Regions from separate parts of the Streptomyces sp. ID05-39B genome, predicted to be linked through region 3. Evidence: riboswitches for the same ligand, from Rfam matches in the RefSeq annotation. Region 3 holds a riboswitch; each other region holds the start of a gene.

Region 1 (10,433 bases), on a different contig from region 3:
TCCTTGGAGTCATTGGCGTGGATCAGCTTGAGCCGGCCCGCGCCGACCGTGTCCACCAGCAGATCGAGTGTCTGGTGCATGCCCGCCGGACCGGTCAGGTCGTGCCCGGCCGCGAAGATGTGGCAGGTGTCCAGACAGACGCCGAGCCTCGGATGGGCGTCGAGCGCCTCGAAGTACGGCCCGAAGTCCCAGGTCCGCGAGCAGAGCGAGGCACCTTGCCCGGCCGTGGACTCCAGCAGCAGGAACGGGTCGTCGTCATGGGTCAGCTCGTCCAGCAGCGGCAGCAGATACTCCCGGACCTGCTTCAGCGCCACGGACCGCTCCCGCCCGCCCGTCGCGCTCCCGGTGTGCACCACCACGCCCAGCGCGCCGATCTCCCGCCCGCGGCGCAGCGAGTGCCGCAGCGACTCCACCGACCTCTGCGCCGTCGCCTCGGTGTGCGAGCCGAAGTTGATCAGATACGGCGCGTGCACGTACGCCGGGATCGACTCCGCCGCGCAGGCCTCCCGGAACGCCGCGTCCTGCGCCGGGCTGCCCGCCGGGGTGGCCCAGCCGCGCGGGTTGGCGACGAAGACCTGGACCGTCTCGGCCTTGAGGTCATGGGCGTAGGACAGGCCCACGGAATGCAGACCGCCGGCCACCGGGACATGGCCGCCGACCGGATTGCGGGAGGGGAAGGGGTGCTGAGGACTCACCCGTTCAGGGTGTCATGCTCCCGGCACCACCCGGTCACCGGACGGCGGGCCTCACCGCCACAGGGGCACTGTCACGGGCGTCACCGTCACCGTCACCCTCGCTGTCACCGCCACCGCCACCGCCACCGTCACCGTCACCGTCACCGGATGGTGATCGTGACCGTCGATCCCTTGGGGGCGGTCTCGCCGGCGTCCACCGACTGGCTCTTGACGGTGTCGCCGAACAGGCCCAGCAGGCCGCGGTCCTCCTCGACCTCGAAGCCGGCCTCTTCCAGCTCGGTCCTGGCGTCGTCCACGCTCGCGCCCACCACGTCCGGGACCTCGACCATCTCGGGTCCCTTGGACAGGGTCAGCGTCACCGTGTCGCCGTCGGCGACCTGCTTGTCCTTGCCCGGCGACTGCGCGGCGACCTGGCCCTTGTCGAACTCCGAGTTGATCTCCGAGGTGGAGATCTCCACCACCAGGCCGGCCTTCTCCAGCTCGGCGCGTGCGTCGTCCAGGTCCTGACCGGTGACGTCCGGGACGTCGATCGGGACGCCCTTGCTGACGACGAGGGACACCGCCGAGCCCGCGCGCCGCTCCGTACCGGCGTCGGGGCTGCTGCTGATCACGAAGCCCTTGAGGACGTCCTCGCTGAACGCCTCGGTGACCAGGCCCGGCTCCAGGCCGTCCGTCTTCAGCAGCTGCTTGGCCTTGTCGAGCCGTGAGCCCTTCACGTCCGGCACCTTCACGGTCTCGGGGCCGTCGGAGACGGTCAGGGTCACCGAGTCGTTGCCGCGGATACGGGCGCCCGGCTCCGGGTCCGTGCTGATGACGGTGCCGCGCTTCACCGTGTCGCTGTAGGCGTGCTTCACCTCGCCCACGTCCAGCCCGGCCGCGTCCAGCCGCTCCCTGGCCTGCGCCTCGGTCTGCATGAGGACCGCGGGGACCTTGGTGAACTGGCCCGAGTTGATGTACCAGACGCCCGCGCCGACGCCGAACACGAGCAGGACGGCGGCGATGATCGCGACCACTGCCCGGCGGGGCCGCACGAAGCGGCGCCGGGGCGGCAGCGGGGGTTCCGAGGCGAACCGGGAGGTGTGGTTGACCTGGTTCCCGGATCTGGCGGGATCGTCGTCGGCCTCGTCCTCGTTGACGGGCAGGAGGCGCGGAACCGTGAGGGAGCGCGGGATCACGCTGGTGCGGTCGTCGGCGATGTCACGGTCGGCGGACAGGGCCTGTGGGGGCAGCGCGTCCAGCTGGGCCTCGTCGAGCGCGCCGCGCGCCGCGCGGACCTGCGCGAGCAGGGCCACGGCGTCCGCCGGGCGGACCTGCGGGGTGCGGGCGGTGGCCGAGGCGACCAGCTCGTCCAGCTCGAACGCCATGCCGGGGACGGCGGCGGAGGGCGGCGGCACGTCCTCGTGGAGGTGCTTGTAGAGCACCACGGCCGGAGTGTCGCCGTCGTGCGGCTTGTCGCCGGTGAGCATCTCGTAGAGCACGACCCCGCACGCGTACACGTCCACGCGAGCGTCGGAGGTGCCCTGCTCCATCTGCTCGGGGGCGAGGTAGGCGACGGTGCCGAGGACGGTTCCGGTGGTGCTGGTGACGGTGTCCACGGACCGGACGAGGCCGAAGTCGGCGACCTTGACCCGGCCGTCGTCGCCTATCAGTACGTTCTCCGGCTTCATGTCCCGGTGCACGAAACCGGCGCGGTGCGCGGCGCCCAGAGCGGCGAGGACCGGCTCCAGGATGTCCAGCGCGGCCCGTGGCTGGAGCGCGCCGCGCTCACGCAGCACGTCGCGCAGGGTACAGCCGGCCACGTACTCCATCGCGAGGTAGACGTACGCCCCGTCGGCCCCCTGGTCGAACACCTGAACGACATTCGGGTGCGCCAGCCGGGCGACGGACTTGGCCTCGCGGATGAAGCGCTCGACGAAGGAGGCGTCGGCCGCGAGGGCGGGGTGCATCACCTTGAGCGCGAGAACGCGGTCGAGGCGGGTGTCCACGGCCCGGTAGACCGTGGCCATCCCGCCGACCGCGATCCGCGCCTCCACGCGATAACGCCCGTCGAGCACCTGCCCGACCAGAGGGTCCTGAAGGGTCGTGTCCACGCAGGCGAGTGTACGAGCCCGCACCGACACCGCTCACCGCTCACACCGGTATCGCAGCGGGACTGAAGCGCACCTGTGACGAGCCACACGTGGGGGCGGCCGGGTCGGAGCCGAGACAGCCGTCGACGGCGCTCGGCCCTCGGCCGTGGGTGACAGCGTCAGAACGCCGGGCGTTCCGGGTCGAGCGCGGCGCGGCCGTCCGTGGGGGTCGACGCCTGCGCGAAGTGGCGGCGGGGGATCCGGCCCGCGAGCCGGGCCAGCCGGCCCGCCTCCACGGCCCCCCGCATCGCGCGAGCCATCAGCACGGGCTCCTGCGCCCGCGTCACCGCCGACGCCAGCATCACCCCGGCGCACCCCAGCTCCATCGCCAGCGCGACATCCGAGGCCGTACCGGCCCCCGCGTCGAGAATCACCGGCACGCGCGCGTGCTCGACGATCAGCTGGAAGTTGTGGGGGTTGCGGATACCCAGCCCGGACCCGATCGGAGAGCCGAGCGGCATCACCGCCGCACACCCGACGTCCTCCAGCTTCCGCGCCAGCACCGGATCGTCGTTCGTGTAGGGCAGCACCGTGAACCCGTCGTCGACCAGCGTCTCCGCCGCGTCCAGCAGTTCGATCGGATCGGGCAGCAGCGTCCGCTCGTCGGCGATGACCTCCAGCTTGACCAGATCGGTGCCCAGCGCCTCCCGGGCCAGCCGCGCCGTCAGCACCGCCTCCCCGGCCGTGAAGCACCCCGCCGTGTTGGGCAGCACCCCGATGCCGAGCCGTTCGAGCACGGACAGCACGGACCCGTGCACCAAGGGGTCGACCCGCCGCATCGCGACAGTGGTCAGCTCGGTCCCGGACGCGACCAGCGCCCGCTCCAAAGTCTCCAGGCTGGGCGCACCGCCTGTACCCATGATCAGGCGGGACGAGTACGTCGTACCGCCGAGGACGAAGGGATCGTCGGCCATGGTTCAGCCTCCCTGGACGGCGGTGAGGACTTCCACGCGGTCTCCGTCGGAGAGGCTGGTGGCGGACCACCGCGCGCGCGGGACGACGGTTTCGTTGAGGGCGGCGGCCACCCCGGAGGGCGCCGGCGTCAGGGACCGTACGACGCTGTCGAGGGCCGTGCCGGGAGCGACCTCACGCCGCTCGCCGTTGACGGAGATGTTCATGCGGGCTGCTCCGAGAGTGCGGCGGGGTGGAAGCGCCTGGGGGTGAAGGGCCGGGCCTCGTCGGGGAGTTGGCCGGTGGCCAGCGCGTGCGCCAGCACGTCCCCGGTGACCGGTGTCAGCAGTACGCCGTTGCGGTAGTGCCCGGTCGCCAGGAGCAGGCCGTCCAGGCCGGTCGGTCCGAGCAGGGGCGCGTTGTCCGGTGACGCGGGGCGCAGGCCCGCGCGCGTCTCGGTGAGCGGCAGTTCGGTGATTCCGGGGACCAGTTCGTGGGCGTCGCGCAGCAGCTCGTAGACGCCCCCGGCCGTCACCGTGGTGTCCCAGCCCAGTTCCTCGCTCGTCGCCCCGACGACCAGCTCGCCGTTCTCGCGCGGCACCAGGTAGACGTGGCTGCCGCGCACCACGGCCCGCACGGTCCGGGTCAGGAACGGCGCGTACCGCTGGGGCACGGTCAGGCGCAGCACCTGCCCCTTCACGGGCCGCACCGGCGGCAGCACCTCCGCCGGGACGCCGGCGAGCCGCCCGCTGAGGCTGCCCGCCGCGAGCACCACCTGCCCGGCAGCGAGAGGCGTACCCGCGCGCGTGAGGACGCCGCCGGCGCGCCCGGCCGACACGGTCAGCCGTTCCGCCCAGTCGCGGTGGAAGGTCACGCCCGCCCGCCGGCACGCGGCCACCAGTGCCGCCGCGAGCCGTCGCGGATCGATCTGGTGGTCGCCGTCCACCCGCAGGCCGCCGCGTACCCCGGGCGCGAGCATCGGCTCCAGGCGGCGGCACTCCCGCCCGGACAGCCACTGCGAGGTGAGCCCCGACTGCCGTTGCAGGGCGTGCAGTTCCCGCATGTGGGCGCGGTCGTCGGCGTCCAGCGCGACGGCGAGGGTGCCGGAGCGGCGGTAGCCGAGGTCGTGGCCCGTGAGTTCGGTGAGTTCGGCCACGAACTCCGGGTAGCGGCGGGCCGATTCCAGGTTCAGGCCGAGCAGTGTCTGCTCGCCGTAGTGCAGCTCGGTGACGGCGGCCAGCATCCCGGCCGCCACCTGGGCGGCCCCGCCGCCCGGTTCGGGGTCGACCACAGCCGTGGCGAACCCGCGCTGTGCGGCCCGCCACGCGGTGACGAGCCCGATGATGCCGCCCCCGACGACGAGGACGTCCGAGGTAGGTGAGGACATGGGCGTCCAGCCCCTCCCTTCGCCGGCATGACCCGGATCAGGTTCGTACGGTCGGAGGCCGCCAGCCTCCCTCTCAGCCCGGTGCGTCCGGGCTCCCGCGAGTGCTCTACGTTGGCCACCCTAGCCCCCCGTCGTCCGTCGCAGTAAGGGAGCCTCCTCTCGTGGCCCGTTCGCTCGACGGCCTGGTCCTGGCCCCGGTGGCCGACCAGGCCCCCGGTCAGGTCGGCACCGGCACCCGCTTCACGTACCGGGAGCGGGACGGCGTCATCTGGGCCGGCTACGCGGGCGGCGACGTCGTCCGCGGGCACCTGGTGGGTACCCGGGAGGGGGACCGGCTGGACTTCCGGTACGTCCAGCTCGGGCACGACGGGACGACGTCGTCCGGGCACTGCGTGTCGGCGGTCGTCGAGCTGCCCGACGGGCGGCTGCGCCTCGACGAGACCTGGGAGTGGGAGTCGCGGCCGGGCAGCGGGACCAGCGTGGTGGAGCAGGTGGTCGAGCAGTCACGGAGCACGGTCACGGAGCACGGTCACGGAACGGGGTCGCGGAAGCGGGACGACTGACTGATGATCCGTCAGTTGTCTAAGGTGATCAGGTGAGCGAACAGACGCGGGAAGAAGACAGGCCGGCGCAGCGGCGGGTGGTCGTCGTCGGCGCGGGCATGGCCGGGGTGCAGACCGCGGTCGCCCTGCGCGAACAGGGCTTCGACGGGACGGTGACCCTCATCGGCGCCGAACCGCACCAGCCCTACGACCGGCCCCCGCTGTCCAAGGCCGTCCTGCTCGGCACGGCCGAGCACTCCGCCTTCGACGTCGACTTCGAGAGCCTGGGCGTCGAACTCAGGCTCGGCACCGAGGCCCTCGGCGTGCGCCCCGCCGACCATGAACTGGACACCGGGTCCGGGCCCGTCCCCTACGACGTCCTCGTGCTCGCCACCGGCGCCGAACCGATCCGGCTGCCCGGCGCCGAGGGTGTCCCCGGCGTCCATCTGCTGCGCACCCTGGACGACGCCGAACGGCTGCGCCCGGTGCTCGCCCGCCGGCACGCCATCGTGGTCGTCGGCGCCGGCTGGATCGGCGCCGAGTTCGCCACCGCCGCGCGCGAGGCCGGCTGCGCGGTCACCGTCGTGGAGGCCGCGGACCGGCCGCTGGCCGGCGCCCTGCCCGCCGAGGTCACGGCCCCCATGACCGCCTGGTACGCCGACAGCGGCACCGAACTGCGCACCCACGCGCGCGTGGAGCGCGTCGAGCCCGGCGCGGTCCTGCTCGACGACGGAGCCCGGCTGCCGGCCGACGCCGTCGTGGTCGGCATCGGCGCCCGCCCCGCCACGGACTGGCTGACCGGCTCGGGCGTCGAGCTGGGCCCGCACGGCGAGGTCGTGGCCGACGCGAGCCTGCGCACGTCCGTGCCCGACGTGTACGCGGTCGGCGACTGCGCCTCCTTCCCCTCCGGGCGGTACGGCGAGCGCCTCCTCGTCCACCACTGGGACAACGCCCTCCAGGGCCCGCGCACCGTCGCCGCCAACATCCTCGGCCCGGCCACCGGCGAGGTCCCAGCGGTCTACGACCCGGTGCCGTACTTCTGGTCGGAGCAGTTCGGCCGCTTCGTCCAGTACGCCGGGCATCACACCGGCGCCGACACCACCCTGTGGCGCGGCGACCCCACCGGACCTGCCTGGACGGTCTGCTGGCTGCGCGGGAACCGCCTGGTCGCCCTGCTGGCGGTGGGCCGCCCCCGCGACCTCGCGCAGGGCCGCCGGCTGATCGAGGCGGGCCGGCCGATGAACCCCGAGCTGATCGCGGACCCGGCGACCCCGCTCAAGGCGGCCACGGCGTAAAGGACGGGCCCGCGGGGCGGCTCCGCCCGGCAGGATGAGGCGCGGCTACCGGCTGTCCGTCCGGCAGGAGGAGGCTCGGCTACCGGCTGTCGGTGCGGGATGGCAGTCTTGAGGGGTGACCGAGATTGACGCAAAGACCGATGCTCTCGTACCTGCCTGGCTCACCCTGCCCGACATCGCGGAGATGCTCGACATCGACGTGGTGCGTGCGCGGCAGCTGGTCAAGGACGGCCAGCTCATCGCCGTACGACGTGGTGAGAACAGGGCGCTGCACGTCCCCGCCGCCTTCATCGACGAGGACAAGGTCGTCAAGGGCCTGTCCGGGACCCTGACCCTGCTGCGGGACGACGGCTATTCGGACGAAGAGATGCTGGAATGGCTGTTCACTCCGGACCCGTCCCTGCCCGGGACGCCGGCGCAGGCCCTGGCGGAGAACCGCGGCACGGAGGTGAGGCGTCGCGCCCAGGCGCTCGCCGTCTGAGCCTCTGACTCCGAGCCTGTGAGCCGGAGATCCGCTCCGCGGAACCCACGGCGCCCGACGGAGGCGGCTCCTGGAGCCTCGTAGGTTCGACCAGACCATCAGGTGTGCGGCCGTGGCCGCCCGTCGCGACCGCACACCGCCGCACCGGGGGAGAGCCCGGCGCGCCACCGACCGCCCCCGGGGGACTCAACGCATGCCCGACACCGCCCGCTCCCAGCTCGCCGACGCCCGCCTCTACCTCTGCACGGACGCCCGCAGGCGCCAGGGCGACCTCCCGGAGTTCCTGGACGCGGTCCTCGCCGGCGGCGTCGACATCGTGCAGCTCCGCGACAAGGGCATGGAGGCGGCGGAGGAGCTGGAGCACCTGGAAGTGTTCGCCGACGCCTGCGCGCGCCACGGCAGACTGCTCGCGGTCAACGACCGGGCGGACATCGCCCATGCCGCCGACGCGGCTGTCCTCCACCTCGGCCAGGGCGACCTGCCCGTGCCCGCGGCCCGTGCCCTCCTCGGCGACGGCACCCTGATCGGCCGCTCCACGCACAGCGAGGCGGAGGCGGACGCCGCGGCCGTCCAGGAGGGCGTCGACTACTTCTGCACCGGCCCGTGCTGGCCCACCCCCACCAAGCCCGGCCGCCCGGCCCCCGGCCTCGGCCTGGTCCGGCACACGGCGGCGACGGGCACCGAGCGCCCCTGGTTCGCGATCGGCGGCATCGACCTCGGCAACCTCGACGAGGTGCTTCAGGCGGGCGCCCGCCGGGTCGTGGTCGTCCGGGCGATCACGGAGGCCGACGATCCGGGCGCCGCGGCGGCCGAGTTCGCCGAGCGGCTGCGCGGCATCTGAGCCGGCCGCCGCCGGGCCGCCCCCGCGCTCCTTCGGTCCCCTGTCCTTTCCTCCGGGCCCCCGTCCTTTCGGCAGCCTGTCCAAGGGATGGACAACAGGCAGACAATTCGGGCAAATTTCCGAGATCTGGTGAGGGGAGGCCTCACCCCTGGCTAACCTGCGGGTATGGCCCTCGGAACCGCATCCACCAGGACCGACCGCGCGCGTACCGTGCGTGACATCCTGGCCACCGGCAAGACGACGTACTCGTTCGAGTTCTACGCGCCGAAGACCTCCCAGGGTGAGCGGAGCCTGTGGAACGCGCTCCGTCGGGTCGAGGCGGTGGCCCCCGACTTCGTCTCCGTCACCTACGGTGCCGGCGGCACCACCCGGGCGACCACGGTCAAGGAGACGCAGCAGATCGTCGTCGACACCACCCTGACCCCGGTCGCGCACCTCACGGCCGTGGACCACTCCATCGCCGAACTGCGCAACATCATCGGCCAGTACGCCGACGCCGGGATCCGCAACATGCTCGCCGTGCGCGGAGACCCGCCCGGCGACCCCATGGGCGAGTGGGTGCCGCACCCCCGGGGCCTCACCTACGCCGCCGAACTCGTCGAGCTGATCAAGGAGTCGGGCGACTTCTGCGTCGGCGTCGCCGCCTTCCCCGAGATGCACCCGCGCTCCAGCGACTGGGACACGGACGTCGCGCGCTTCGTCGACAAGTGCCGGGCCGGCGCCGACTACGCGATCACCCAGATGTTCTTCGACCCCGAGTCCTACCTGCGCCTGCGCGACCGGGTGTCGGAAGCCGGCTGCGCGACCCCGGTGATCCCCGAGGTCCTGCCGGTGACGAGTGTGAAGATGCTGGAGAGGCTTCCCCAGCTCAGCAACGCACACTTCCCGACGGCCCTGAAAGAGCGGATCCTCACAGCCAAAGACGATCCGGCCGCTGTACGCTCCATTGGCATCGACTTCGCCACGGAGTTCTGCGCTCGGCTGCTCGCCGAGGGAGTGCCCGGACTGCACTTCATCACGCTCAACAACTCCACGGCGACGCTGGAAATCTACGAGAACCTGGGCCTGCACCACCCACCGCAGGCCTAGACCGGTCGCACCGACTTACGACACACTGCGTAGCGGCCACTGGGAGAGGGGCGTACATGGGCTGGACGGTCCTCTACATCGCGTTCGGCATCGTCGCGCTGTGGCTGCTGGGTGAGGTGCTGCTGCAGTACAAGGCACGGCTGCGTTACCGGCTGCTCGCCTTCGGCGGCTTCCTCGGTGTCGTGGTCGGTGTCCTGATCCCGTCCGTCATCGTCATCGGTGTGGGCGCGGCCGCCTTCGCGATCGGCCAGACGTACGTCACTCTGTCGTTCCGCCGCGGCTTCGCCGAGGGCTGGGCCGTCAGCCGCCCCGGCACCGACGGCACCGCCACCAAGCGCCGCCGCGGCAAGGGCGAGCACCAGGACCCCTCGCTCGAGGTGTCCGGTCTGGAAGCGGCCGACGGCGGCCCCGACGGGTACGAGCAGGACGCGGGCACACCCTTCGGCGGCGACTCCGTCGCCTACGGCCGGGACAAGGGCGACTACGACGAGGACAACGACCGCGACGACGTCTTCACCCCCGCCCGCACCGCCGAGCCCACGGCAGCCGGAACCGCCTCCGTGTACGAGCCGCAGCCGATGCCCGACGACACCGGTTCCTACGGCGTGTACAGCGACGCCGCCTACTCCGCCGCCGCCCAGCCCCAGGACCAGTACGCGACGGCCGGCCAGGGCGCCGACCAGGGGTACGGCTACGACGGCTACGGCCAGCAGCAGTACGGCTACGACGCCGCGGGCCAGCAGCAGTACGCGGCCTACTCCGACCCCTACATCGGCACCCAGACCTACGGCGGCGGCAGCTACGACGCCGGGTACGACCAGCAGCAGTACCCCCAGCAGGGCTACGGCCAGGAGCAGTACGGCACCGGCGGCTACGACGGAACCCCGGCCGGCGGTGTCTGGGTCCCGCAGCAGCGCACCACCGACGACCCCCTCGGCGGCGAACTCCCGCCCGAGCAGCCGTACCCCTACCAGGGCGACGGGCAGCAGCAGGGGAACGGCTACGACGAGCAGTACCGCTTCTGACGGCTCACCGCGAGCCCCGGAACTCCGGCCCCTCCACGACGAGTCCGGACACCAGCGC
Region 2 (10,433 bases), on a different contig from region 3:
GCGAGACCGCGCACGCCCACGCCATCGGTCAGTGCCTGCTGTCCCAGCTGGACGACAAGGCCCGCCGCGATCACCTTGATCGCTACCCCGTGCAGTCGATCACCCCGTACACGGTGCGTGACGACCACACCCTGTTGCGGCGGCTTGCCCGGGTGCGGCGGATGGAGACGGTCGTCGAACGGCAGGAGTACGCGCTGGGCACGGTGTGCGCCGCTGTCCCGATCACCGTGGGCACCACCGCCGCGACGATGGCCATCTCCCTCCCCGCTCGCCAGGCCGACCGATTGCCCGCGGCCGTGCAGCAGTTGCAGAGCGAGATCGCGCGCATGCTGGGATCACTTGCTGTCTCTATCAGTATCTGAAAACTCACTCCTTGTGATCTGTTGTGTACGTTCAGCAAGATGCGTGCAGTGTCAGGGGTTGATTCCCAGCCAGTCGACGGCAATGACGGGGTAGGGCGATGCGCGAGTCCGTGCAGGCAGTTGAGGCAGAGGTCATGATGAGCTTTCTCGTCTCCGAGGAGCTCTCGTTCCGCATCCCGGTGGAACTGGGTTACGAGACCTGCGATCCGTACGCCGTCCGGCTCACCTTCCATCTGCCCGGTGACGCCCCGGTGACCTGGGCGTTCGGGCGTGAGCTGCTCATCGACGGGGTGGGCAGGCCGTGCGGCGAGGGAGATGTACGAGTCTCGCCGGCCGACCGGGAGGTGCTGGGCGAGGTGCTGATCCGGCTTCAGGTGGGCGGTGACCAGGCGGTGTTCCGCTCGTCGGCGGCTCCGCTCGTGGCCTTCCTCGACCGCACCGACAAGCTGGTTCCGCTGGGGCAGGAGGGCGCGTTCGCCGACTTCGACGCCCACCTCGACGAGGCCTTGGACCGGATCCTGGCGGAGGAACAGAGCGCCGGGTGAGCCCGGCGGGGCTGGTGGCGCAAGGCTGAAGGAACGCTTCTTCGCGGCTGAGCGAGGCGGGAGGTCGAAGACGGGATGCCAGGGCGGGCCACTCGGGCGTTCGAAGGGCGGAGGCACCCGCGATTCCCCTCGAACGCCCGCCCGCTGGGCCGCCCGTCCGCCCGCGTCAGTGCTTGCGTCGCCTGCCTTTGCCGCCCCGAGAGCTCGGAGAGGCGGGGCCTGCCGTTCCGGCCGACGCGGCCCCCGGCGTCGCCGGGGCCGACTCGGAGAGCGTGCCGGTTCCCGGCCGGTCCGCCGAGACCACGAGCGCGGCGAGCGCCGTGGTGACCGGAACAGAGGCGACCAGGCCGATGGAACCGATCAGCGTGCGCACGATCTCCGCCGCGACCAACTCGCTGTTGGCGACCGTGCCGACGCTGCTCTCCGCGATGGAGAACAACAGCAGAAGCGGCAGTGCGGCGCCGGCATAGGCGAGGACCAGCGTGTTGACCACGGACGCGATGTGATCGCGGCCGATCCGGATACCCGCCCGGTACAGCCCGCGCCAGCCCATCGAGGGGTTGGCCTCGTGGAGTTCCCAGACCGCCGACGTCTGGGTGACCGTCACATCGTCCAGGACACCGAGCGAACCGATGATGATGCCGGCCAGAAGCAGACCGCTCATGTCGATCGACGGATACAAACCGTGAATCAGACCGGTGTTGTCGTCCGTATTGCCGGTCAGCGCCGCCCAGTCGACGAACCAGGAACCGAGGACACCGATCAGCAGCAGGGAGATGAGCGTGCCCAGTACGGCCACGGAGGTGCGGGCCGAGAGGCCGTGACACAGATAGAGGGCGATCAGCATGATGGCGCTCGCCCCGACGATCGCCACAGCCAGCGGGTTCGAGCCTTGCAGGATCGCGGGGAGGACGAAGAAGTTCAGCACCATGAAACTGATGGCCAGCGCGACCAGTGCCATGACACCCCGCAGTCGCCCGACGACCACGACGGCGACAGCGAAGATGATGGCGAGCAGGCCCAGCGGCACACGGCGGTTCACGTCGGTGACCGAGTACTGAAGGTCTCTTGGCGCGGTAGGCTCGTAGGCGACCACGACCTTCTGGCCCTCGTGCAACTGCCGTGACTGGTCCGGCTGGACGATCTCGGTGAACGTACGGCCCTTGTCCGAACCGGTGTCCACGCGGATCGTGGCCTTCTTGCAGGTGCCGTCCGCCTGCTGCTGCGCGGAGGAGCCCTCGGCGGTCGAGGTGTCGCCGGTGGGGGTGCCCCCCGAGGCATTCGCCGACGAGCAACTGATGCTCTCGACCTTGGAGACCGTCGCCTGCTGTGTCTGGCGGTCGAAGCCGACGCCGGTGCGCTCGTGCGCCGGGGCACCGCCCGGCCACAGCACGACCAGGCCGACGAGCACGGCCACGCCGAAGGGGATGAGAACGGCCGCGATGACCTTGCGCAGATGCTGGGAGACGGGGGTGGCCGGACCGTGACTGTGGCTGTGCCCGTGGCCGCCGCCCGCACCGGGGCCATGCCCGCCGTGCCCGTCACCGCCGCCGTGCCCGCCGCTGTGCCCGTCATTGGGACCGCGCCCACTGCCGGGGCCGGGACCGTGGCCGCCGTCCCCGCCTCCACCAGGGTTTCCGCTGCCCTCACGGCCGCCGACGTGGCCACGACCGGGGCCGTGCGCTCCGTCGCCGGGCCCATGTCCGGGTCCGCCGCCAGAGCCTGGGCCCGCACCCTGTCCGTCGTCGGGCCCGAAACCGTAGCCGGTCTCGGGACGGGAAGCCGACCCGGAACCGGGTCGGTAAGAGGGACGGGGAGCGGAAGCGCCATCGGGGCCGTACCCCTGTCCTTGCCCGGGGCGTCCGCCGGGAGGAATGCCCGGCCCGCGGGGCTGTTCGGGCGGTGGGAACGGGGGATGGGGTGTCGTGGTCACCGCCCGATCATCGCAAGAACGCCAGAGGCCCACTGTTCACCGCGCCACAAAGGACGCTAGCGTGGAGGCACCTTTGCACACGCGGGAGCTCGGAGCACCGGGCTGAGAGGGCGCTGACCTCCGTTTTCGCGATGTTTCACGTGGAACGTCACCACAACCGAGTGATGTTTCACATGACACGTCGGCAGACGGAAGCCGCTGCGTCGACCGCTGAACCTGTTACCGGGTAATGCCGGCGTAGGGAGTAGGTCTCATGACCAACAAGGACGCACGCACGCCTGCCTCCGCGCAGATCTCTGACGAGGTCTCTGCCGACGGGGAGGCCGGGAAGTCCATCGGATGGCACAAGGCGTATGTCGCGGGCACCCGCTCCGACCTGCGCGTGCCGGTCCGTCAGGTGCATCTCACCAACGGTCGGGCGGTCACGCTGTACGACACCTCCGGCCCGTACACCGATCCGCTCGTCGAGACGGATGTCCGCAGGGGGTTGCCGCCTCTGCGGGAGAACTGGCTCATCGCCCGCGGTGACACGGAGGAGTACGCGGGCCGCCCCGTCCGTCCGGAGGACGACGGGATCAAGCACACCTCGCCGCGCGGCGGGCTGCGCAACCTCGACGCGGTCTTCCCAGGTCGGCCACGCCTGCCACGTCGGGGCCGTGAGGGCCAGGCGGTCACTCAACTCGCTTACGCGCGCCGGGGCGAGATCACGCCGGAGATGGAGTACGTGGCCATCCGGGAGAACGTGGAGCCCGAGGTCGTACGCGAGGAGATCGCGGCCGGACGTGCGGTGCTGCCGGCCAACATCAACCATCCGGAGATCGAGCCGATGATCATCGGCAAGCGGTTCCTGGTGAAGGTCAACGCCAACATCGGCAACTCGGCGGTGACCTCCTCCATCGAGGAGGAGGTCGAGAAGATGACCTGGGCGACCCGTTGGGGTGCCGACACGGTCATGGACCTGTCCACAGGCCGCAATATCCACACCACCCGCGAGTGGGTGCTGCGCAACTCCCCTGTACCCATCGGTACGGTGCCGCTCTATCAGGCGCTGGAGAAGGTCGACGGCCGGGCCGAGGAGCTGACCTGGGAGATCTACAAGGACACGGTGATCGAGCAGGCCGAGCAGGGCGTGGACTACATGACCGTCCACGCGGGCGTGCGCCTGCCGTACGTGCCGCTGACGGCCAACCGAAAGACGGGCATCGTCTCCCGTGGCGGCTCGATCATGGCCGCCTGGTGCCTGGCCCACCACAAGGAGTCGTTCCTCTACGAGAACTTCGAGGAACTCTGCGAGATCCTCGCGGCCTACGACGTCACGTACTCGCTGGGCGACGGCCTGCGGCCCGGTTCGATCGCGGACGCCAATGACGAGGCACAGTTCGCGGAGTTGCGCACACTTGGGGAACTCAACCGGATCGCGAAGCGTTTCCATGTTCAGACGATGATCGAAGGCCCGGGACATGTCCCGATGCACAAGATCAAGGAGAACATCGACCTTCAGCAGGAGATCTGCGACGAAGCTCCGTTCTATACGCTCGGCCCGCTGACGACGGACATCGCCCCGGCGTACGACCACATCACCTCCGGCATCGGTGCGGCGATGATCGCCTGGTGGGGGACGGCCATGCTCTGCTACGTCACGCCCAAGGAGCACCTGGGCCTGCCCAACCGTGACGACGTCAAGACCGGTGTCATCACCTACAAGATCGCCGCCCACGCGGCCGATCTCGCCAAGGGACACCCCGGTGCGCAGGAGTGGGACGACGCGCTGTCCGACGCCCGCTTCGAGTTCCGCTGGGAGGACCAGTTCAACCTGGCCCTCGACCCGGACACCGCCCGGGAGTTCCACGACGAGACACTGCCGGCGGAGCCGGCGAAGACGGCTCACTTCTGCTCGATGTGCGGGCCGAAGTTCTGCTCGATGAAGATCAGCCAAAGCATCACAGCGCAGTTCGGTGGTACGGCGGCCGCGGGCGCGACGGCTGATGAGGTCGCCGAGGGGATGCTCCAGAAGTCGAAGGAGTTCGCAGCGAGCGGGAACAGGGTGTACCTGCCGCTCGCCGACTGACCAGGCGCATGCGCTGACTCCCTCTCCAAGGCCCCGGTCACAACGGCTGGGGCCTCCCCGGGACGCAGGACGTCTTGATCCCGTGCCGTAACGGAAGAGCCAAGATCGCACGTGGCGTGATCAACATCCCTACCCTGCCTGTCATGGGTGGGATCGATGTGGCCAATGGAGTCGTCGGCGCTGTGCTCGGGATGCTGTTCGCGGTGTTGTTCCAACAACCCTTACAGAACAGTTGGTACAGGCTACGGACTCGTTCGACGAGTGCAGTACGCAGCCTCAGACAGCGGGAAGAGTCCAGTCCCGCATGGAGCACCTTCTCCATAGGCCCTCTTCACACTTCCGCCCTGATCGTTGAAGGAGACGGTGAATCCTCCATACCTGCCGAAGCCGTCTATATCCAAGTGCTCGACGAGGAGATCGAGTTGCCTTCGGACATGGTCGGCTGGCGGGCTGAAATCGAGGCAGAGAGTGCACGTTTGCGCGCAGAGGGCCGAACACCGTTGTGGAATGGTCCTCGCTACGCGGTCGAATCGTTCGACGTATCCCGGACCGCTCTGGACGAGCATCCCGAAGTCCACCTGAGACTGCGCCCGACGGATTACTACACCTTTCTCGCGGCTCAGCAACTCGATCGCCGAATGACCGACGGGACAACTCCGCGTTCCCGCTATCTCAATCCGGACGATCCGCTGCAGGCGCCTGTATTTCTGCATTGCAGTTTCGCCGTCAATATCGCAGTTGTGACCGCTGATGACATGTTGGTCGTCAGTCAGCGCAGTGGCCGGGTCCGCATGGCACCCAATGTCTGGAACTCCTCCGTCAACGAAGGAATGTCACGGCATATCGACTCGTCCGGGAGGAGCGCCCCGGACCTGTATGCGGTCGCCCGGCGCGGTATGCGGGAGGAACTGTCCATCGAACCGCTCGAGTACTCACTCGAGTTGCTTGCATTTGTACTGGACGTCGAGAAGCGCCACTGGAGCGCCCACTTCTACGCCAAGCTGAAGGAATTGACTCGGGAGGATTTGCAGGCACGTATGAGTAGGGGGGTCGCGGATCGCTGGGAACATCAGAATATCGATTACGTGCCTTTCCGCCCCGCGGCAGTGATCAAGTACATGCTGCGTTCCGATCGAATTCATCGGTGGGCTCCCCTCGCGCCGGCGCTCTTCCATCTCGCACTGGTTCATGTCTTCAGCCGCACACCGGTCGAGAGGGCACAGGCGCAAATTGTTCGACGTATGTAGGCGCAGCGGCACAGCATAAAGGCAGAATAGCCGTCGACTACGGTCGCTGTCAGAGGGTAGGAGGCTCCGCTGCACATGAAGGCTCAGATTTTCGTTGATGAAGATCAGTCAAAACATGAGACAGGAATTCTCCAAACGGCGGCTACAGGGGAAGCTTGGTCATCTTTGACTGCAGGAGGCACCGACTATCGGTTGGCGTGAGAAGTCCAGGGACTTTTGCGGCCGCTGGTAATCGCGTGTATCTGCCGATCGCGGACAGACCGCCGGGCGCCCGGGACTCATGTCGCGGACCGGCGCGCAGGGAATCGTCCCAGGGGGTGCTTCTGGGGTGGGGGTCGGCAGACTGGGGGCATGACAGCGCGATCCATGAGCAAGGGCGCCAATCTGCCGGTCGATGTGCCGTCCGTCCGCGTCGAGATCAGTTGGTCCGAGCGGGGTGGGGGGCCGGACGTGGATGTGTCGGCTCTGCTGCTGACCGCCGCCGGGAAGGTGCGTGACGACGCGGACTTCGTCTTCTACAACCAGCCCCGGCACGCTTCCGGCGCCGTCAACCACCTGGGGAAGCGGACCGCCGCCGGTGTCACCGCCGACACGGTGGAGGTGGATCTGCGTTCGCTGGAGAGTGCCGTCGCGCGTGTGGAGCTGTGCGCGTCCGCCGACGGCGGCACCTTCGGGCAGGTGGCCGGTCTGACGCTCAGGCTGCTCGATGCCGGGAGCCTGGCGGAGCTGGCGCGGTTCGAGATGCGGGGAGAGACGGAAACGGCTTTCATCGGAGGTGAGTTGTACCTGCGCGAGGGGCGGTGGAAGTTCCGCGCGGTCGGACAGGGCTATGCCTCCGGGCTCGCCGGGCTGGCCACCGACTTCGGGATCAGCGTCGACGAGGAGCCCGCCGGCACGGCTGCCGACCCCGCCGCATCGGCCGTACTCACGCCGCCCCCGCCGACTCTGCCCCCGCCGGCTGCGGCCGCCTCCGCCGTAACCGCGTCGCCGGCCGGGGCCCGGTTCGCCAAGGGGGAGGAGCAGCTTCCGGTTGATATGCGCAAGCGGTTGTCGCTACGGAAGGAGCAGGTCGCGGTCAGCCTGAGGAAGAGCGGGGCCGCAGGAGTCAGAGCGCGGGTCGTGCTCGTGCTCGACGCGTCGGGGTCCATGTCCTTTCTGTACTCCGGCGGGGTGGTGGCCGACGTGGTCGAGCGGATGGCCGCCGTGGCGGCCGAGCTTGATGACGACGGTGAGATGCAGGCCTGGACCTTCGCCTCCGATCCGGCCCGGCTGCCGGATCTGCGCCTGGGTGAGCTGCCCGAGTGGCTGCGGCTGCATGTGCGGGTGGGGGAGATGAGCCTGTTCCGGCGGAGCAAGAAGCCGCGGAAGGGGCTGCAACCGGGCCAGGTGGACATGCGCTCGGTCGGCATCCAGAACGAGGAACAGAAGGTGATTTCCCAGGTCAGAGACTATGTGCGGGCGAATCCGGCGGCGGTGCCCACGCTGGTGCTGTTCTTCTCCGACGGAGGCGTCTACCGCGACGCCGCGATCGAGAGGGAACTGCGCGCGGCGGCGGAGGAGCCGGTCTTCTGGCAGTTCGTCGGGCTCGGTCGCTCGAACTACGGCGTACTGGAGCGGTTCGACACACTGCCCGGCCGACGTGTGGACAACGTCGGCTTCTTCGCCGTCGACGACATCCGCACGGTCCCGGACCAAGAGCTCTACGACCGTCTCCTGTCCGAGTTCCCGAGTTGGCTCACGGCCGCGGGGCAGGCGGGCATCCTCTGACCGGTATGCCGGCTGATGCCCTCGCCCTTCCTTCCGCCGGACCGGCCTACGGCTTGCGCTCCCCGGGGTGGGGGCGCAAGCCGAGGGCCTATTCCGGCTGGTGTTCAGGCCCTCCGAAGTCCGGGCTGGAGTAGTCCGGGCTGCTGTAGCTCGGGCGGGAGCCGGCCGAGGTTCCTTCGTCGGGGCTGCTGAAGCCCGGACGGCCGTAGCCGATCTTCGGCAGGCGGCCGGTGGGCGCCGGCGGGGTGGGAGCGGGGTCGAGTGCGGCGCACGTGCCGGGGTCGGCGAGGGCCTCGCGCAGGAACGGCAGGATGCCCCGCTCCAGTAGGGCTTCCCGCCAGGCTTCCCTTGCGCGGTCCACCTCCTCGCTCAGTTCGCTGTACGGGCCGGCCTCCAGGGAGGGACGGTTGCGCAGGGCGGTGAGCAGGAGGCCGACGGTGGCGACCAGGATCGCGGCCGCGGCCACGGCTCCGAACGTCCATCCGGTGGTGAGCATCGTCCTGGCGAACGCCGGCTCGGGGTCGAGCATCCGCAGGATGTAGCCGACGAGCAGGAAGATCACCGCGGCGGTCCCGGCGAGGACCGGGGTGAGGACGGCGGCGACGGCGACGGCGCCCGCTCCCGCGGCCTCGGCGGCCTCCCCCATGGTGGCGGCGAGGCCCATCCCGCCCACGCCTGGCTCCCCGGTGCCGGACTCATGGCCGGCCGGGGACGGGGTGGACGGCGCGGGATGGCGCAGTTCGTCGCGGACCTTCACATAGTGCTGGTACTCGGTCGCCGCGGACGCCGTGATGAGCGCGGAGGCGTTGAGCGCCATGGTGCGCAGTTGTTCGGGGTTGAGCCGCTGTCCCACAGCGGCCGGTTCCGGGTGGTGTGGTGCGGAGCGCAGCGCCTCGTCGAGGATCCGCTCGTACTCCTGGCGGTCCTCGCTGTGCAGGTGCTGCGGAACGCTGTTCATGTGCATCCCCCGATGCTCCGTAGGGCTTGGGGCTCGCATGCCAACGAGCCGTCGGGCAGAAACGGAGGGGAGCCTGCTACGGATAAACCGATGGTAGAGCGGCGACGGCATGAGGTGACAGGGGGTTTGCTGAAATTGGCCCCTGGGCCGCGGCGCCGTCGGGCGGGTCCCGCGCGGCCTGCGACGGACCCGTGAACGGTCAGGGGGACAGCGGCAGTTGCTGGACCAGCAGCTTTCCGGCCATCGTCACGCCGCCATCCATCGCGATGGCCAGCCCGTCGGCGTAGACGTGCGGACCTTCGACGACCGGACCGGCCGAGTCCTCGTCCTCCTCGGAGCCGGCATCGCCCAGCAGATACGGAATCGGGCTGTGGCCGTGAACGATGCGGGTGCCACCGTACGTATCGAGGAGGGAGCGGACGGCGTCGGCGCCGCCCTCGTCGCGGAAGGAGAAGCGCTTGGTGAACTTGCGGAAGAGATCCCACACTTCGTCCGCGTCGTTACGGGTGATCGTCTCGCGGACGGTGTCGTTGACCGCCTCGATCGAGTCGCCGTAGTCGAGGTAGGCGGTGGTGTCGGAGTGCACGAGCAGGTGTCCGTCGACCTCCTCCATGGCGTCGAGGCGGGCCATCCACTGGAGGTGATGGTCCTGGAGGCGGTCCATGTCGGACTTCTGTCCGCCGTTGAGCAGCCAGGCCGCCTGGAAGGTGGCGGTACCCGCACCGGAGTTGACGGGGGTGTCGCCGAACCGCTTGGCGCCGAGCAGGAGCAGCTCGTGATTGCCCATGAGGGCCTTGCAGTAGCCGCCGGACGCAGCGGCCTCGGCGGACAGACGCATCACGAGGTCGATCACGCCGATGCCGTCCGGTCCCCGGTCGGTGAAGTCGCCGAGGAACCACAGCCGGGCGGTGCCCGCGCACCAGTTGCCGGCCGTGTCGATCAGGCCCTTCTCCTGGAGCGCGGCGATCAGCTCGTCCAGATAGCCGTGCACGTCGCCCACGACGAACAGCGGACCGGGACCGGTCGCGGCCTGCGGGGCCTGGGCGACGGCCGGGTCGACGGTCACCTGGAGGGTGTCGCCCCGGTTGATGACGGGCAGGTCCCGCTGGGTCGGCGTGTACCCGTCCGGGGGTTCGAGGGGGTCGGCGAGGGGCGGTGTCGCGTTGCCGGGGTGCGCGCTGTGGGCGTACGGACCGGTCTCGTGGACGTATGCGGGCACCCGGAAGTCGCGCACTGTCGCCGTACGCTCCACCTCGGGTCCCTGACCGGCCCCCTGAGTCATCAGACCCCTCCACCATCGCGCCGCAGCTGCACCACTTCGGACTGCCTGGTCGCAACGGTCCGCGGTGCCGTGCGCCCATCATAGGAATGCGGATCGTGCCGTGTGACGACCCAGGGGTGGTGAATCAGAGCAAGACTCCTGTTCACCGCGGCTTTCGCCCCGATTGGGCCGGGCTTCGGCAGTGCCCGCTCACCCAGTGCACACCGTGCTTACACCCTCGGCTCGCGCATGTCCGCCGTCGGAGGGGGATTCGGGGGCGTGTTGTGGAGTG
Region 3 (10,433 bases):
GGCGCTGGACGAGGCCGAGGGCAACGTCGACAAGGCCGTCGAAGCGCTCCGTATCAAGGGCCAGAAGGGCGTCGCCAAGCGCGAGGGCCGCTCCGCCGAGAACGGCGCCGTGGTCTCGCTCATCGCGGACGACAACTCGGCCGGCACCATCGTCGAGCTGAAGTGCGAGACGGACTTCGTCGCCAAGAGCGAGAAGTTCCAGGCCGTCGCCAACACGATCGTCGAGCACGTCGCCAAGACCGCCCCGGCCGACCTCGAGGCGCTCCTCGCCTCCGAGATCGAGCCCGGCAAGACGGTCCAGGCGTACGTGGACGAGGCCAACGCCAACCTGGGCGAGAAGATCGTCCTGGACCGTTTCGCGCAGTTCGCGGACGGCTACGTTTCCGCGTACATGCACCGCACGATGCCCGACCTGCCCCCGCAGATCGGTGTCCTCGTCGAGCTGGACAAGCCCAACGCCGAGGTCGCCAAGGGCATCGCCCAGCACATCGCCGCCTTCGCGCCGAAGTACCTCTCCAAGGAGGACGTGCCGGCCGAGGTCGTCGAGTCGGAGCGTCGTATCGCCGAGGAGACCACCCGCGCCGAGGGCAAGCCCGAGGCCGCGATCGCCAAGATCGTCGAGGGTCGTCTCAACGGCTTCTTCAAGGACGCCACGGTCCTCGGTCAGCCGTACGCCCTGGACAACAGGAAGTCCGTGCAGAAGGTCCTGGACGAGGCCGGTGTCAGCCTGAAGCGCTTCGCGCGCATCAAGGTCGGCATCTGAGTCCGTACAGCGACGGACGCCCGGCCCCGATAGGGTCGGCAGCAGTCGTCCGTGGACGCCGTCACCTGGCGTGTGACGGACGACAGCAGATCTGACGAGGAGGCCATTGCCGCGCACGGGTTGCGAACACCCCACCGGCAGTGGCCTTCTTCGTATGTGCACCACGTGAAAGAGGCGGGATCTCCCATGACCACCACCAAGGCTCAGAAGAGCGACGACGGCAAAGTGAGCGGCCGGTTTCTGCTGAAGCTGTCCGGAGAGGCTTTCGCCGGTGGCGGCAGCCTGGGTGTCGACCCCGACGTGGTGCACAAGATCGCCCGTGAGATCGCGGCCGTCGTGCGCGACGGGGCGGAGATCGCGGTGGTCATCGGCGGCGGCAACTTCTTCCGCGGCGCAGAACTCCAGGTACGCGGCATGGACCGGGCCCGCTCGGACTACATGGGCATGCTCGGCACGGTCATGAACTGCCTGGCCCTCCAGGACTTCCTGGAGAAGGAGGGCATCGACAGCCGGGTCCAGACCGCCATCACCATGGGCCAGGTCGCCGAGCCGTACATCCCGCTGCGCGCCGTGCGCCACCTGGAGAAGGGCCGCGTCGTCATCTTCGGCGCCGGTATGGGCATGCCGTACTTCTCCACCGACACCACCGCCGCCCAGCGCGCCCTGGAGATCGACGCCGAAGCGCTCCTGATGGGCAAGAACGGCGTGGACGGCGTCTACGACTCCGACCCGAAGACCAACCCCGAGGCCGTCAAGTTCGACGCCCTCGGGTACGGCGAGGTCATCACGCGCGACCTGAAGGTCGCCGACATGACCGCGATCACGCTGTGCCGCGACAACGAGCTGCCGATCCTCGTCTTCGAGCTTCTGGTGGAGGGCAATATCGCTCGGGCCGTCAAGGGTGAGAAGATCGGCACGCTGGTGAGTGAGCAGGGCAGCCGGGCCTGACCGGCGGAACTCCCCGGTCCGGCCGTAGGAATCCCGGTTCGTACGACAACACCTGACCGGGCGACGGACCCTGGTCGGGGGATGGACAATGTCCTGCCGGTCGGGAACCGTGCAGGAAGAAGACGCGACGCAGCCGGCCGCCGCCTCCGCAAGGAACCGGAGCCGGGCCTACTCAAGACACGCAGGAGCAAGTGGTGATCGAAGAGACCCTCCTCGAGGCCGAGGAGAAGATGGAGAAGGCCGTCGTGGTCGCCAAGGAGGACTTCGCCGCGATCCGCACCGGCCGTGCGCACCCGGCGATGTTCAACAAGATCGTGGCCGACTACTACGGCGCGCCGACGCCGATCAACCAGCTGGCTTCGTTCTCCGTGCCGGAGCCGCGCATGGCGGTCGTGACCCCGTTCGACAAGAGCGCGCTGCGCAACATCGAGCAGGCGATCCGTGACTCGGACCTGGGCGTCAACCCGAGCAACGACGGCAACATCATCCGGGTGGTGTTCCCCGAGCTGACGGAGGAGCGCCGCAAGGACTACATCAAGGTGGCCCGGACCAAGGCCGAGGACTCCAAGATCTCGATCCGCGCGGTGCGTCGCAAGGCCAAGGACGCCATCGACAAGATGATCAAGGACGGTGAGGTCGGCGAGGACGAGGGCCGCCGCGCCGAGAAGGAACTCGACGACACCACCGCGAAGTACGTCGCCCAGGTGGACGAGCTCCTGAAGCACAAGGAAGCGGAGCTGCTCGAGGTCTGATGAACGACTCTTCCTGGGGCGCTCCGCCACGAGCCGGTTCACAGGCCGGGTACTGGGGGCCCAACGATCACGGGGCCGTCCCGCACGGACCTGTCCAGGGGGCTGCCCCGGCGGGTCCCGCGTACGATGCGCCTGAGGCGCAGCAGACTCGCCCCATGCCCATCGTCCCCGACGTACCCGCTCATGGCGGAAACCAGGATGACGACCGGGGGGCCGCTCGGCTGGGCGGCCCCTTGTTCCGAAACGAGACGTTCCGAGGCGGGACGTTCCGAGACGAGACGTCCCACGGCGCGACGTCCCACGACGGTACGTTCCGAAACGAGACGTCCCCCGCGGGGACGTTCCGTGACGAGACCCCGTCGGCACAGCCCGCTGCGGCGGTGCCGCAGAATCCGGAGCCCATGCCCGACGCACCACAGCCGGCCTCCGCCCCGCAGAAGAAGAGCGCGGGCCGGGACCTGACTGCGGCCATAGGCGTGGGCGTCGGACTCGGTGCGGTGATCATCGCGTCGCTGTTCGTCGTCAAGGCCGTCTTCGTCGGCGTGATCGTCGTCGCGGTCGTCGTCGGCCTGTGGGAACTGACCAGCCGGCTGCAGGAGCGCAAGGGCATCAAGGCTCCGCTGGTGCCGCTCGCGGTCGGCGGCGCGGCCATGGTCGTCGCCGGATACGTCCGGGGTGCCGAGGGTGCCTGGGTCGCCATGGCCCTGACCGCGCTCGCGGTCCTGGTCTGGCGGATGACGGAACCCCCGGAGGGCTACCTCAAGGACGTCACGGCCGGCGTCTTCGCGGCCTTCTACGTCCCGTTCCTGGCCACGTTCGTCGCATTGATGCTCACCGCGGACGACGGCGCGCTCCGGGTGATGACCTTCCTGCTCCTGACGGTCGTCAGCGACACCGGTGCGTACGCCGTCGGCTGGCGCTTCGGCAAGCACAAGCTCGCTCCGCGGATCAGCCCCGGCAAGACCCGCGAGGGCCTGCTCGGCGCGGTGTCGTTCGCGATGGTCGTGGGCGCGCTGTGCATGGAGTTCGTGATCGAGGACGGCACCTGGTGGCAGGGCCTGCTGCTCGGCCTGGCGGTCGCGGTCAGCGCCACCCTCGGTGACCTCGGCGAGTCCATGATCAAGCGGGACCTCGGCATCAAGGACATGGGCACCCTGCTCCCCGGTCACGGCGGCATCATGGACCGCCTCGACTCGCTCCTGCCCACCGCGCCGGTGGTGTGGCTGTTGCTGGTGCTGTTCGTGGGGTCCGGCTGACAACTGCTCAGCCTGGCCGAAACGAGCCCCCGTCCCCCGCGGACGGGGGCTCGTCCCATGACCGGCCGCTTCGGTAGGTTCTCGGGTATGGGGACGGCGAGGCGGGGCGAGGACGGCAGATACCACGGCGACCTGCCGTGCCGGTGGTGCGAGTCGCTCCTCGCGCAGAACGGGCGGCGCAGGCCCAAGCTGTACTGCGGCGGATGGCACCGCACGAAGACGTACGTTGCCTGGTGCGCAGGCCTGATCGGCGGCCTCTTCTGAGCCGACCGGGGCACCCGAGTCGATCTGCGACACTGGAAGAGTTATGCCGAAGCCCGGAGAACTCACTTTCGTCGCCCCCCGCGGAGCCAAGAAGCCGCCGCGGCACCTCGCCGACCTCTCGCCCGCCGAGCGGAAGGAGGTGGTGGCGGAGATCGGGGAGAAGCCGTTCCGTGCGAAACAGCTGTCCCAGCACTACTTCGCGCGGTTCGCGCACGACCCGGCCGAGTGGACGGACATCCCCGCCGGTAGCCGCGAGAAGCTGCGCGAGGCGCTGCTGCCCGATCTGATGACGGTCGTACGGCATCTGTCGACGGACCAGGGGACCACCCGCAAGACGCTCTGGCGGCTGTTCGACGGCACGCTCGTGGAGTCGGTGCTGATGCGGTACCCGGACCGGGTGACCATGTGCATCAGTTCGCAGGCCGGCTGTGGGATGAACTGCCCGTTCTGTGCGACGGGGCAGGCGGGGCTGGACCGGAATCTGTCCACCGCCGAGATCGTCCACCAGATCGTGGACGGGATGCGGGCGCTGCGCGACGGGGAGGTTCCCGGCGGGCCGGCCCGGCTGTCCAACATCGTGTTCATGGGCATGGGCGAGCCGCTCGCCAACTACAAGCGGGTCGTCGCCTCGATTCGCGCGCTCACCGACCCCGCGCCCGACGGGCTGGGGCTTTCGCAGCGCGGGATCACCGTGTCGACCGTGGGGCTGGTGCCGGCCATCAACCGGTTCTCCGACGAGGGCTTCAAGTGCCGGCTCGCCATCTCGCTGCACGCCCCCGACGACGAGCTGCGCGACACCCTCGTCCCGGTGAACACGCGGTGGAAGGTGCGCGAGGTGCTCGACGCCGGGTTCGAGTACGCCGAGAGGTCCGGCCGCCGGCTGTCCATCGAGTACGCGCTGATCCGTGACATCAACGACCAGGCCTGGCGTGGTGACCGGCTCGGCCGCATGCTCAAGGGCCGGCCCGTCCATGTGAACCTGATCCCGCTCAACCCGACGCCGGGCTCCAAGTGGACCGCCTCGCGCCCCGAGGACGAGAAGGCGTTCGTCGACGCCATCGCGGCGCACGGGGTGCCCGTCACCGTTCGGGACACGCGTGGTCAGGAGATCGACGGGGCGTGTGGTCAGCTCGCCGCGACCGAGCGGTAGTCTGACCGGCGTAAGTACTGCCCTTTTTTCGGACAGTGCGGAAACCAGACATCTTCATATTCCGACAGGGGAGCGCCACAGCGCTGAGAGTGCGGCACCGGGCCGCAGACCCTCTGAACCTCGCCCAGGTCATTCTGGGTAGGAAGTTCGGTCATCACTCGAGCTGTTGCGCCCTGCCCGGACACCCCTCGTGGGTTCCGGGCGGGGCCGCGTCTCTTCCTGGTCACCTCCAGGAGGAATTCCAGTGCACACCAGGATGTTCGTCGCCGCGGCCGTGGGCCTCGGTCTTGTCACGCTGTCCGCCTGCGGATCGTCGGACGACGGCGGTTCCTCGCAGAGCGAGGGCAGGAGCAAGACCGTCACGCTCGTCAGCCACGACTCGTGGGCCGTCTCCAAGAACGTGCTCGCCGACTTCGAGAAGCAGTCCGGCTACCAGGTGAAGGTCCTCAAGGACGGCGACGCCGGGCAGGCCGTCAACAAGGCGATCCTCACCAAGGACAACCCGCAGGGCGACGTCTTCTTCGGCGTCGACAACACCCTGCTCTCCCGCGCGCTCGACAACGGCGTCTTCCAGTCGTACGAGGCGAAGGGGCTGGACCAGATCGACGGGCAGTACCAGCTGGACGCAGGGAAGCACCGGGTCACGCCCGTCGACCACGGCGACATCTGCGTCAACTACGACAAGAAGTACTTCGCCGACCACAGGCTGGCCCCGCCCGCCACCTTCGACGACCTGGTGAAGCCGGCGTACAAGAACCTCCTCGTCACCGAGAACGCCTCGACCTCCTCGCCCGGTCTCGGCTTCCTGCTGGGCACCGCCGCGAAGTACGGGGACGACGGCTGGGAGGGGTACTGGAAGAAGCTGAAGGCCAACGGTGTGAAGGTGGTCGACGGCTGGGAGCAGGCCTACAACGAGGAGTTCTCCGGTTCGGCCGGCGGCAGGAAGACCGGCGGGGACCGGCCGCTCGTCGTGTCCTACGCCTCCTCGCCGCCCGCCGAGGTGATCTACGGCGACCCGAAGCCGACGACCGCGCCGACCGGCGTCGCGGCCGGCACCTGCTTCCGGCAGATCGAGTTCGCCGGGCTACTGAGCAACGCGAAGAACAGCGAGGGCGGCAAGGCGCTGATCGACTTCCTGATCTCGAAGCCGTTCCAGCAGGACATGCCGCTCAACATGTTCGTCTACCCGGTGGCGAAGGGCGCGGCCGTGCCCGCCGAGTTCACCGAGTTCGGCCCGGCCGCCAAGGATCCGGAGACGATGGCCCCGGCGAAGATCGCCGCGGACCGCGACCAGTGGGTCAAGTCGTGGACCTCGCTCGTACTGAAGTAGGCGGGCCTCCAGCAGGCGGGCCTGGCGGGGACCGGCGGGCGGCTCCGCGCCGCCGGCCCACCGGGAGCGTGGCGCGGCTGGGGCTCATGGCCCTGCCCGTCGCGTTCTTCGGGCTGTTCTTCGCCTACCCGGTCGCCGCGATCCTCGCGCGTGGTCTGTATTCCGGCGGCGGCTGGCACTTCGGGCGCCTGTTCGACGTCCTCGGGCAGTCCGACATCCGGCACGTCCTGTGGTTCACCACCTGGCAGGCGCTCGCCTCCACCGCGCTCACCCTGCTGATCGCCCTGCCCGCCGCCTACGTCTTCGCCCGCTTCTCCTTCCCCGGCAGGCAGGTCCTGCGAGCCGTCGTGACCGTCCCGTTCGTCCTGCCGACCGTCGTCGTCGGTACGGCGTTCCTGGCGCTGGTCGGCCGCGGCGGTCTCCTCGACGAGCTGTGGGGCGTACGGCTGGACACCACCGTGTGGGCGATCCTGCTCGCGCACGTCTTCTTCAACTACGCCGTCGTCGTGCGGACGGTCGGCGGGCTGTGGGCGCAGCTCGACCCGCGGCAGGAGGAGGCCGCGCGGATGCTCGGCGCCTCGCCCCTGCGGGCCTGGCGGCAGGTCACGCTCCCGGCCCTCGCGCCGGCCGTGGCGGCCGCCGCGCTCATGGTGTTCCTCTTCACCTTCACCTCCTTCGGGGTGGTGCAGATCCTCGGCGGCCCGACCTTCTCCACGCTGGAGGTCGAGATCTACCGGCAGACCTCGGAGATCTTCGACCTGCCGACGGCCGCCGTCCTGACGATCGTCCAGTTCCTCGCCGTCGGCGCGATCCTCGCCGTGCACGCCTGGACCGTACGGCGGCGGGAGAGCGCGCTGCGGCTGGTGGACGCGGCCGGGACCGCACGGAGGCCGCGTGGGGCGGGGCAGTGGGCGCTGCTCGCAGGGGTGCTCGGCACGGTCGCGCTGCTGCTCGTGCTGCCGTTGGCGGTGCTGGTGCAACGCTCCTTCGACGCCCCCGACTTCGCCTACTATCGGGCGTTGACCAGCGATGACGGCAATGTGTTCCTGGTTCCGCCGATCGAGGCCGTCGGCAACTCGCTGGAGTACGCCCTCGCCGCCACCGTGATCGCGGTGACGGTCGGCGGGCTGGCGGCGGCGGCCCTGACGCGGCGGGACGCGGGGCGGTTGGTCCGCGGGTTCGACGCGCTGCTCATGCTGCCGCTGGGCGTCTCCGCGGTGACCGTCGGCTTCGGCTTCCTGATCGCGCTCGACGAACCTCCGCTGGACCTGCGGGCCACCTGGATCCTGGTGCCGCTCGCGCAGGCGCTGGTCGGGGTGCCGTTCGTCGTGCGGACCATGCTGCCGGTGCTGCGGGCCGTGGACGAGCGGCTGCGGGAGGCGGCGGCCGTGCTCGGGGCGTCGCCGTGGCGGGTGTGGCGGGAGGTGGACCTGCCGATGGTGCGGCGGGCGCTGCTGGTCGCCGCCGGGTTCGCCTTCGCCGTGTCGCTGGGCGAGTTCGGGGCGACGGTGTTCATCGCACGGCCCGACAACCCGACCCTGCCGGTCGCCGTGGCGCGGCTGCTGGGGCGGGCCGGGGAGCTGAACTACGGGCAGGCGATGGCCCTTTCGACGATTCTGATGCTGGTGTGCGCGGTCGCCCTGCTGGTGCTGGAGCGGCTGCGCACCGACCGTACGGGGGAGTTCTGATGCTGCGGCTCGAAGGTACGACCGTGCGGTTCGGGGGACGGGCGGTGCTGGACGCCGTCGATCTCGAAGTGGTCGAGCACGAGGTGGTGTGTGTGCTGGGGCCGAGCGGCAGCGGCAAGTCGACGTTGCTGCGGGCGGTGGCCGGGCTGCAGCCGCTGGACGCGGGGCGGGTGGTGCTCGACGGACGCGACCAGGTGGGCGTGCCCGCGCACCGGCGGGGGCTGGGGCTGATGTTCCAGGATCATCAGCTGTTCCCGCAGAGGGACGTCGGCGGCAACGTCGCCTTCGGTCTGCGCATGCGCGGCACCGACCGGCGGCGGCAGCAGGAACGGGTACGGGAGTTGCTCGAACTGGTCGGGCTGCCGCAGGCCGGCCGGCGGTCCGTCGCCTCGCTCTCCGGCGGTGAGCAGCAGCGGGTGGCGCTGGCCCGCGCGCTCGCGCCCAGTCCACGGCTGCTGATGCTGGACGAGCCGCTCGGCCAGCTCGACCGTTCCCTGCGGGAGCGCCTGGTCGTTGAACTGCGGGAGCTGTTCGGGCGGTTGGGCACCACGGTGCTCGCGGTCACTCACGACCAGGGCGAGGCCTTCGCGCTGGCCGACCGGGTCGTGGTGATGCGGGACGGGCGGATCGCCCAGTCCGGTACGCCCCTTGAGGTGTGGCAGCGGCCCGCGGACGCGTTCGTGGCGGGCTTCCTCGGCTTCGACAACGTGGTGCGGGCTAGTGTCGTCGAGGAGGCCGCGGACACGCCGTGGGGCAAGGTGCCGGTACCGGCCGGCTCCCCGCAGGGCGTCCGCACGCTGCTGGTGCGGCCGGCCGGCGTACGGCTGGTCGACGCGGAACTGGGCCTGCCCTGCACGGTCGCCGCCCGCACCTTCAAGGGCACCCATGTCGCCGTCCGCCTTCAGCCGCGGGACGCGCCGCGCCTGGAGGCGGCGTGCGCGCTGCCGCTGGCGCCGGAGGTCGGGGACACGGTCGGGGTGGAGTTCGACGCGGCCGAAATCGTGGTGCTCGACTGATCGTCCCGCCCGTACGGTGGAGCGCATGACCCTTCTCGCACATGAGCGGTACTGCGCCGAAATCGCCTACCAGGTCGGCCTGTTGCGGTCGGCGGTGACCTCCGGTGGGGCCGATCTGTCGGCCACCGTGCCGACCTGCCCGGACTGGTCGCTGGAGCAGCTCGTCCGGCACACGGGCGGCGCCCTGCGCTGGGTCGAACTGCTGGTGCGGACGCGGGCGCAGGAGAACGTCCGGGACGAGCAGGTGCCCTCGCATGCCGGGCCGGAGTCCCAGGGTGATCCGGCCGCGCTGGACGCCTGGCTCGCGGAGACGGGTGAGGCGGTCGTGGCCGCGCTGCGGGAGGCCGGGCCCGACGCGAAGGTGTGGGGCTGGGCCGGGGACGGCGACGCCCGGTTCTGGGCCCGCCGGATGACCCACGAGGTCACCGTGCACCGCGCAGACGCCGCCCGCACCGTCGGGCTGCCCTACGATGTGGCGCCCGAGGTCGCCGCCGACGCCCTGGACGAGCGGCTGTACCTGCTGGAGTGGGTGCAGCGGAACGTGCCGCACCGGGCGTCCGAGCTGCGCGCGGAGGAACACCGGGGCCGCAGCATCCATCTGCACGCCACCGACGCGCCCGCCGGACTGGACGCCGAGTGGCTGGTGGAACTGACCGGGCAGGGGATCGCCTGGCGTCGCGGACACGAGAAGGCCACGGTGGTGCTGCGTGGCCCGCTGACCTCGGTCATGCTGGCCTTCTACCGCCGACTGCCGGTGGACTCACCGGAGTTGGAGGTCATCGGCGAGCGGGAGCTGCTGGAGTTCTGGCTGGAGAGGACGACCTTCGGCTGAACCGGCGAGTGCCCGCCCCCGCGCGGGACTTCCGCGGGGGCGGGCACTCGGGCGGGTCAGCGGTTGCCGGTGCCCTTGCGGCGCATGCCGAAGAAGACCGCTCCGCCGCCCACGGCGACGAGGGCCGCCGCGATGCCGGCGATCAGGCCGGTGCGCGAACTGGCGCCGGTCTCGGCGAGGTTGGACTCCTGGGCGGCGGGCGAGGGCGCGTTGCTCGCGGAGGCCGCCGGCACGGTGGAGTCGCTCTGGGAGGCCGACTGGCCGGGCGACTTCGAACCGGCCGGGGACGAGGCCGTGTCGGAGGGGGTAGTGGCCGGGGTCGTGGGCGTCGACGGGGTGGTGGGCGTGTCGTCGGCGCCGGTGCAGGCCTTGGCGGGGGCTTCCAGGATCGGGATGTCGGCGTCGAGGTCGTTGCCCGACTTGATGTGGATCCG

The links. A riboswitch is a leader RNA that binds a small molecule or an ion and turns the genes downstream of it on or off. The one in region 3 is predicted to bind thiamine pyrophosphate.
Region 1: linked by a shared signal. The riboswitch ahead of thiO (glycine oxidase ThiO) and the one ahead of P1P75_RS31975 (thiamine ABC transporter substrate-binding protein) in region 3 are both predicted to bind thiamine pyrophosphate.
Region 2: linked by a shared signal. The riboswitch ahead of thiC (phosphomethylpyrimidine synthase ThiC) and the one ahead of P1P75_RS31975 (thiamine ABC transporter substrate-binding protein) in region 3 are both predicted to bind thiamine pyrophosphate.

The regions. Positions count from the first base shown of each region.
Region 1 covers NZ_JARGEF010000143.1:1,815-12,247, reverse strand. The annotation lists gene P1P75_RS26500 (deoxyribonuclease IV) at 1-695, opposite strand, end outside; gene pknB (Stk1 family PASTA domain-containing Ser/Thr kinase) at 836-2,785, opposite strand; gene P1P75_RS26490 (thiazole synthase) at 2,944-3,738, opposite strand; gene thiS (sulfur carrier protein ThiS) at 3,742-3,942, opposite strand; gene thiO (glycine oxidase ThiO) at 3,939-5,102, opposite strand; TPP riboswitch at 5,100-5,211, opposite strand; gene P1P75_RS26475 (hypothetical protein) at 5,264-5,665, shown strand; gene P1P75_RS26470 (FAD-dependent oxidoreductase) at 5,698-6,939, shown strand; gene P1P75_RS26465 (Rv2175c family DNA-binding protein) at 7,055-7,420, shown strand; gene thiE (thiamine phosphate synthase) at 7,614-8,261, shown strand; gene metF (methylenetetrahydrofolate reductase [NAD(P)H]) at 8,427-9,350, shown strand; gene P1P75_RS26450 (hypothetical protein) at 9,407-10,375, shown strand; gene P1P75_RS26445 (NAD(P)/FAD-dependent oxidoreductase) at 10,380-10,433, opposite strand, start outside.
Region 2 covers NZ_JARGEF010000005.1:25,129-35,561, reverse strand. The annotation lists gene P1P75_RS02615 (IclR family transcriptional regulator C-terminal domain-containing protein) at 1-362, shown strand, start outside; gene P1P75_RS02610 (SsgA family sporulation/cell division regulator) at 461-907, shown strand; gene P1P75_RS02605 (YibE/F family protein) at 1,074-2,840, opposite strand; TPP riboswitch at 2,912-3,101, shown strand; gene thiC (phosphomethylpyrimidine synthase ThiC) at 3,094-4,908, shown strand; gene P1P75_RS02595 (hypothetical protein) at 5,052-6,155, shown strand; gene P1P75_RS02590 (VWA domain-containing protein) at 6,507-7,922, shown strand; gene P1P75_RS02585 (hypothetical protein) at 8,011-8,886, opposite strand; gene P1P75_RS02580 (metallophosphoesterase) at 9,080-10,162, opposite strand.
Region 3 covers NZ_JARGEF010000211.1:1,837-12,269, reverse strand. The annotation lists gene tsf (translation elongation factor Ts) at 1-763, shown strand, start outside; gene pyrH (UMP kinase) at 950-1,711, shown strand; gene frr (ribosome recycling factor) at 1,906-2,463, shown strand; gene P1P75_RS31990 (phosphatidate cytidylyltransferase) at 2,463-3,719, shown strand; gene P1P75_RS31985 (hypothetical protein) at 3,807-3,983, shown strand; gene rlmN (23S rRNA (adenine(2503)-C(2))-methyltransferase RlmN) at 4,027-5,133, shown strand; TPP riboswitch at 5,190-5,296, shown strand; gene P1P75_RS31975 (thiamine ABC transporter substrate-binding protein) at 5,378-6,463, shown strand; gene P1P75_RS31970 (iron ABC transporter permease) at 6,550-8,151, shown strand; gene P1P75_RS31965 (ABC transporter ATP-binding protein) at 8,151-9,167, shown strand; gene P1P75_RS31960 (maleylpyruvate isomerase family mycothiol-dependent enzyme) at 9,193-9,999, shown strand; gene P1P75_RS31955 (LAETG motif-containing sortase-dependent surface protein) at 10,056-10,433, opposite strand, start outside.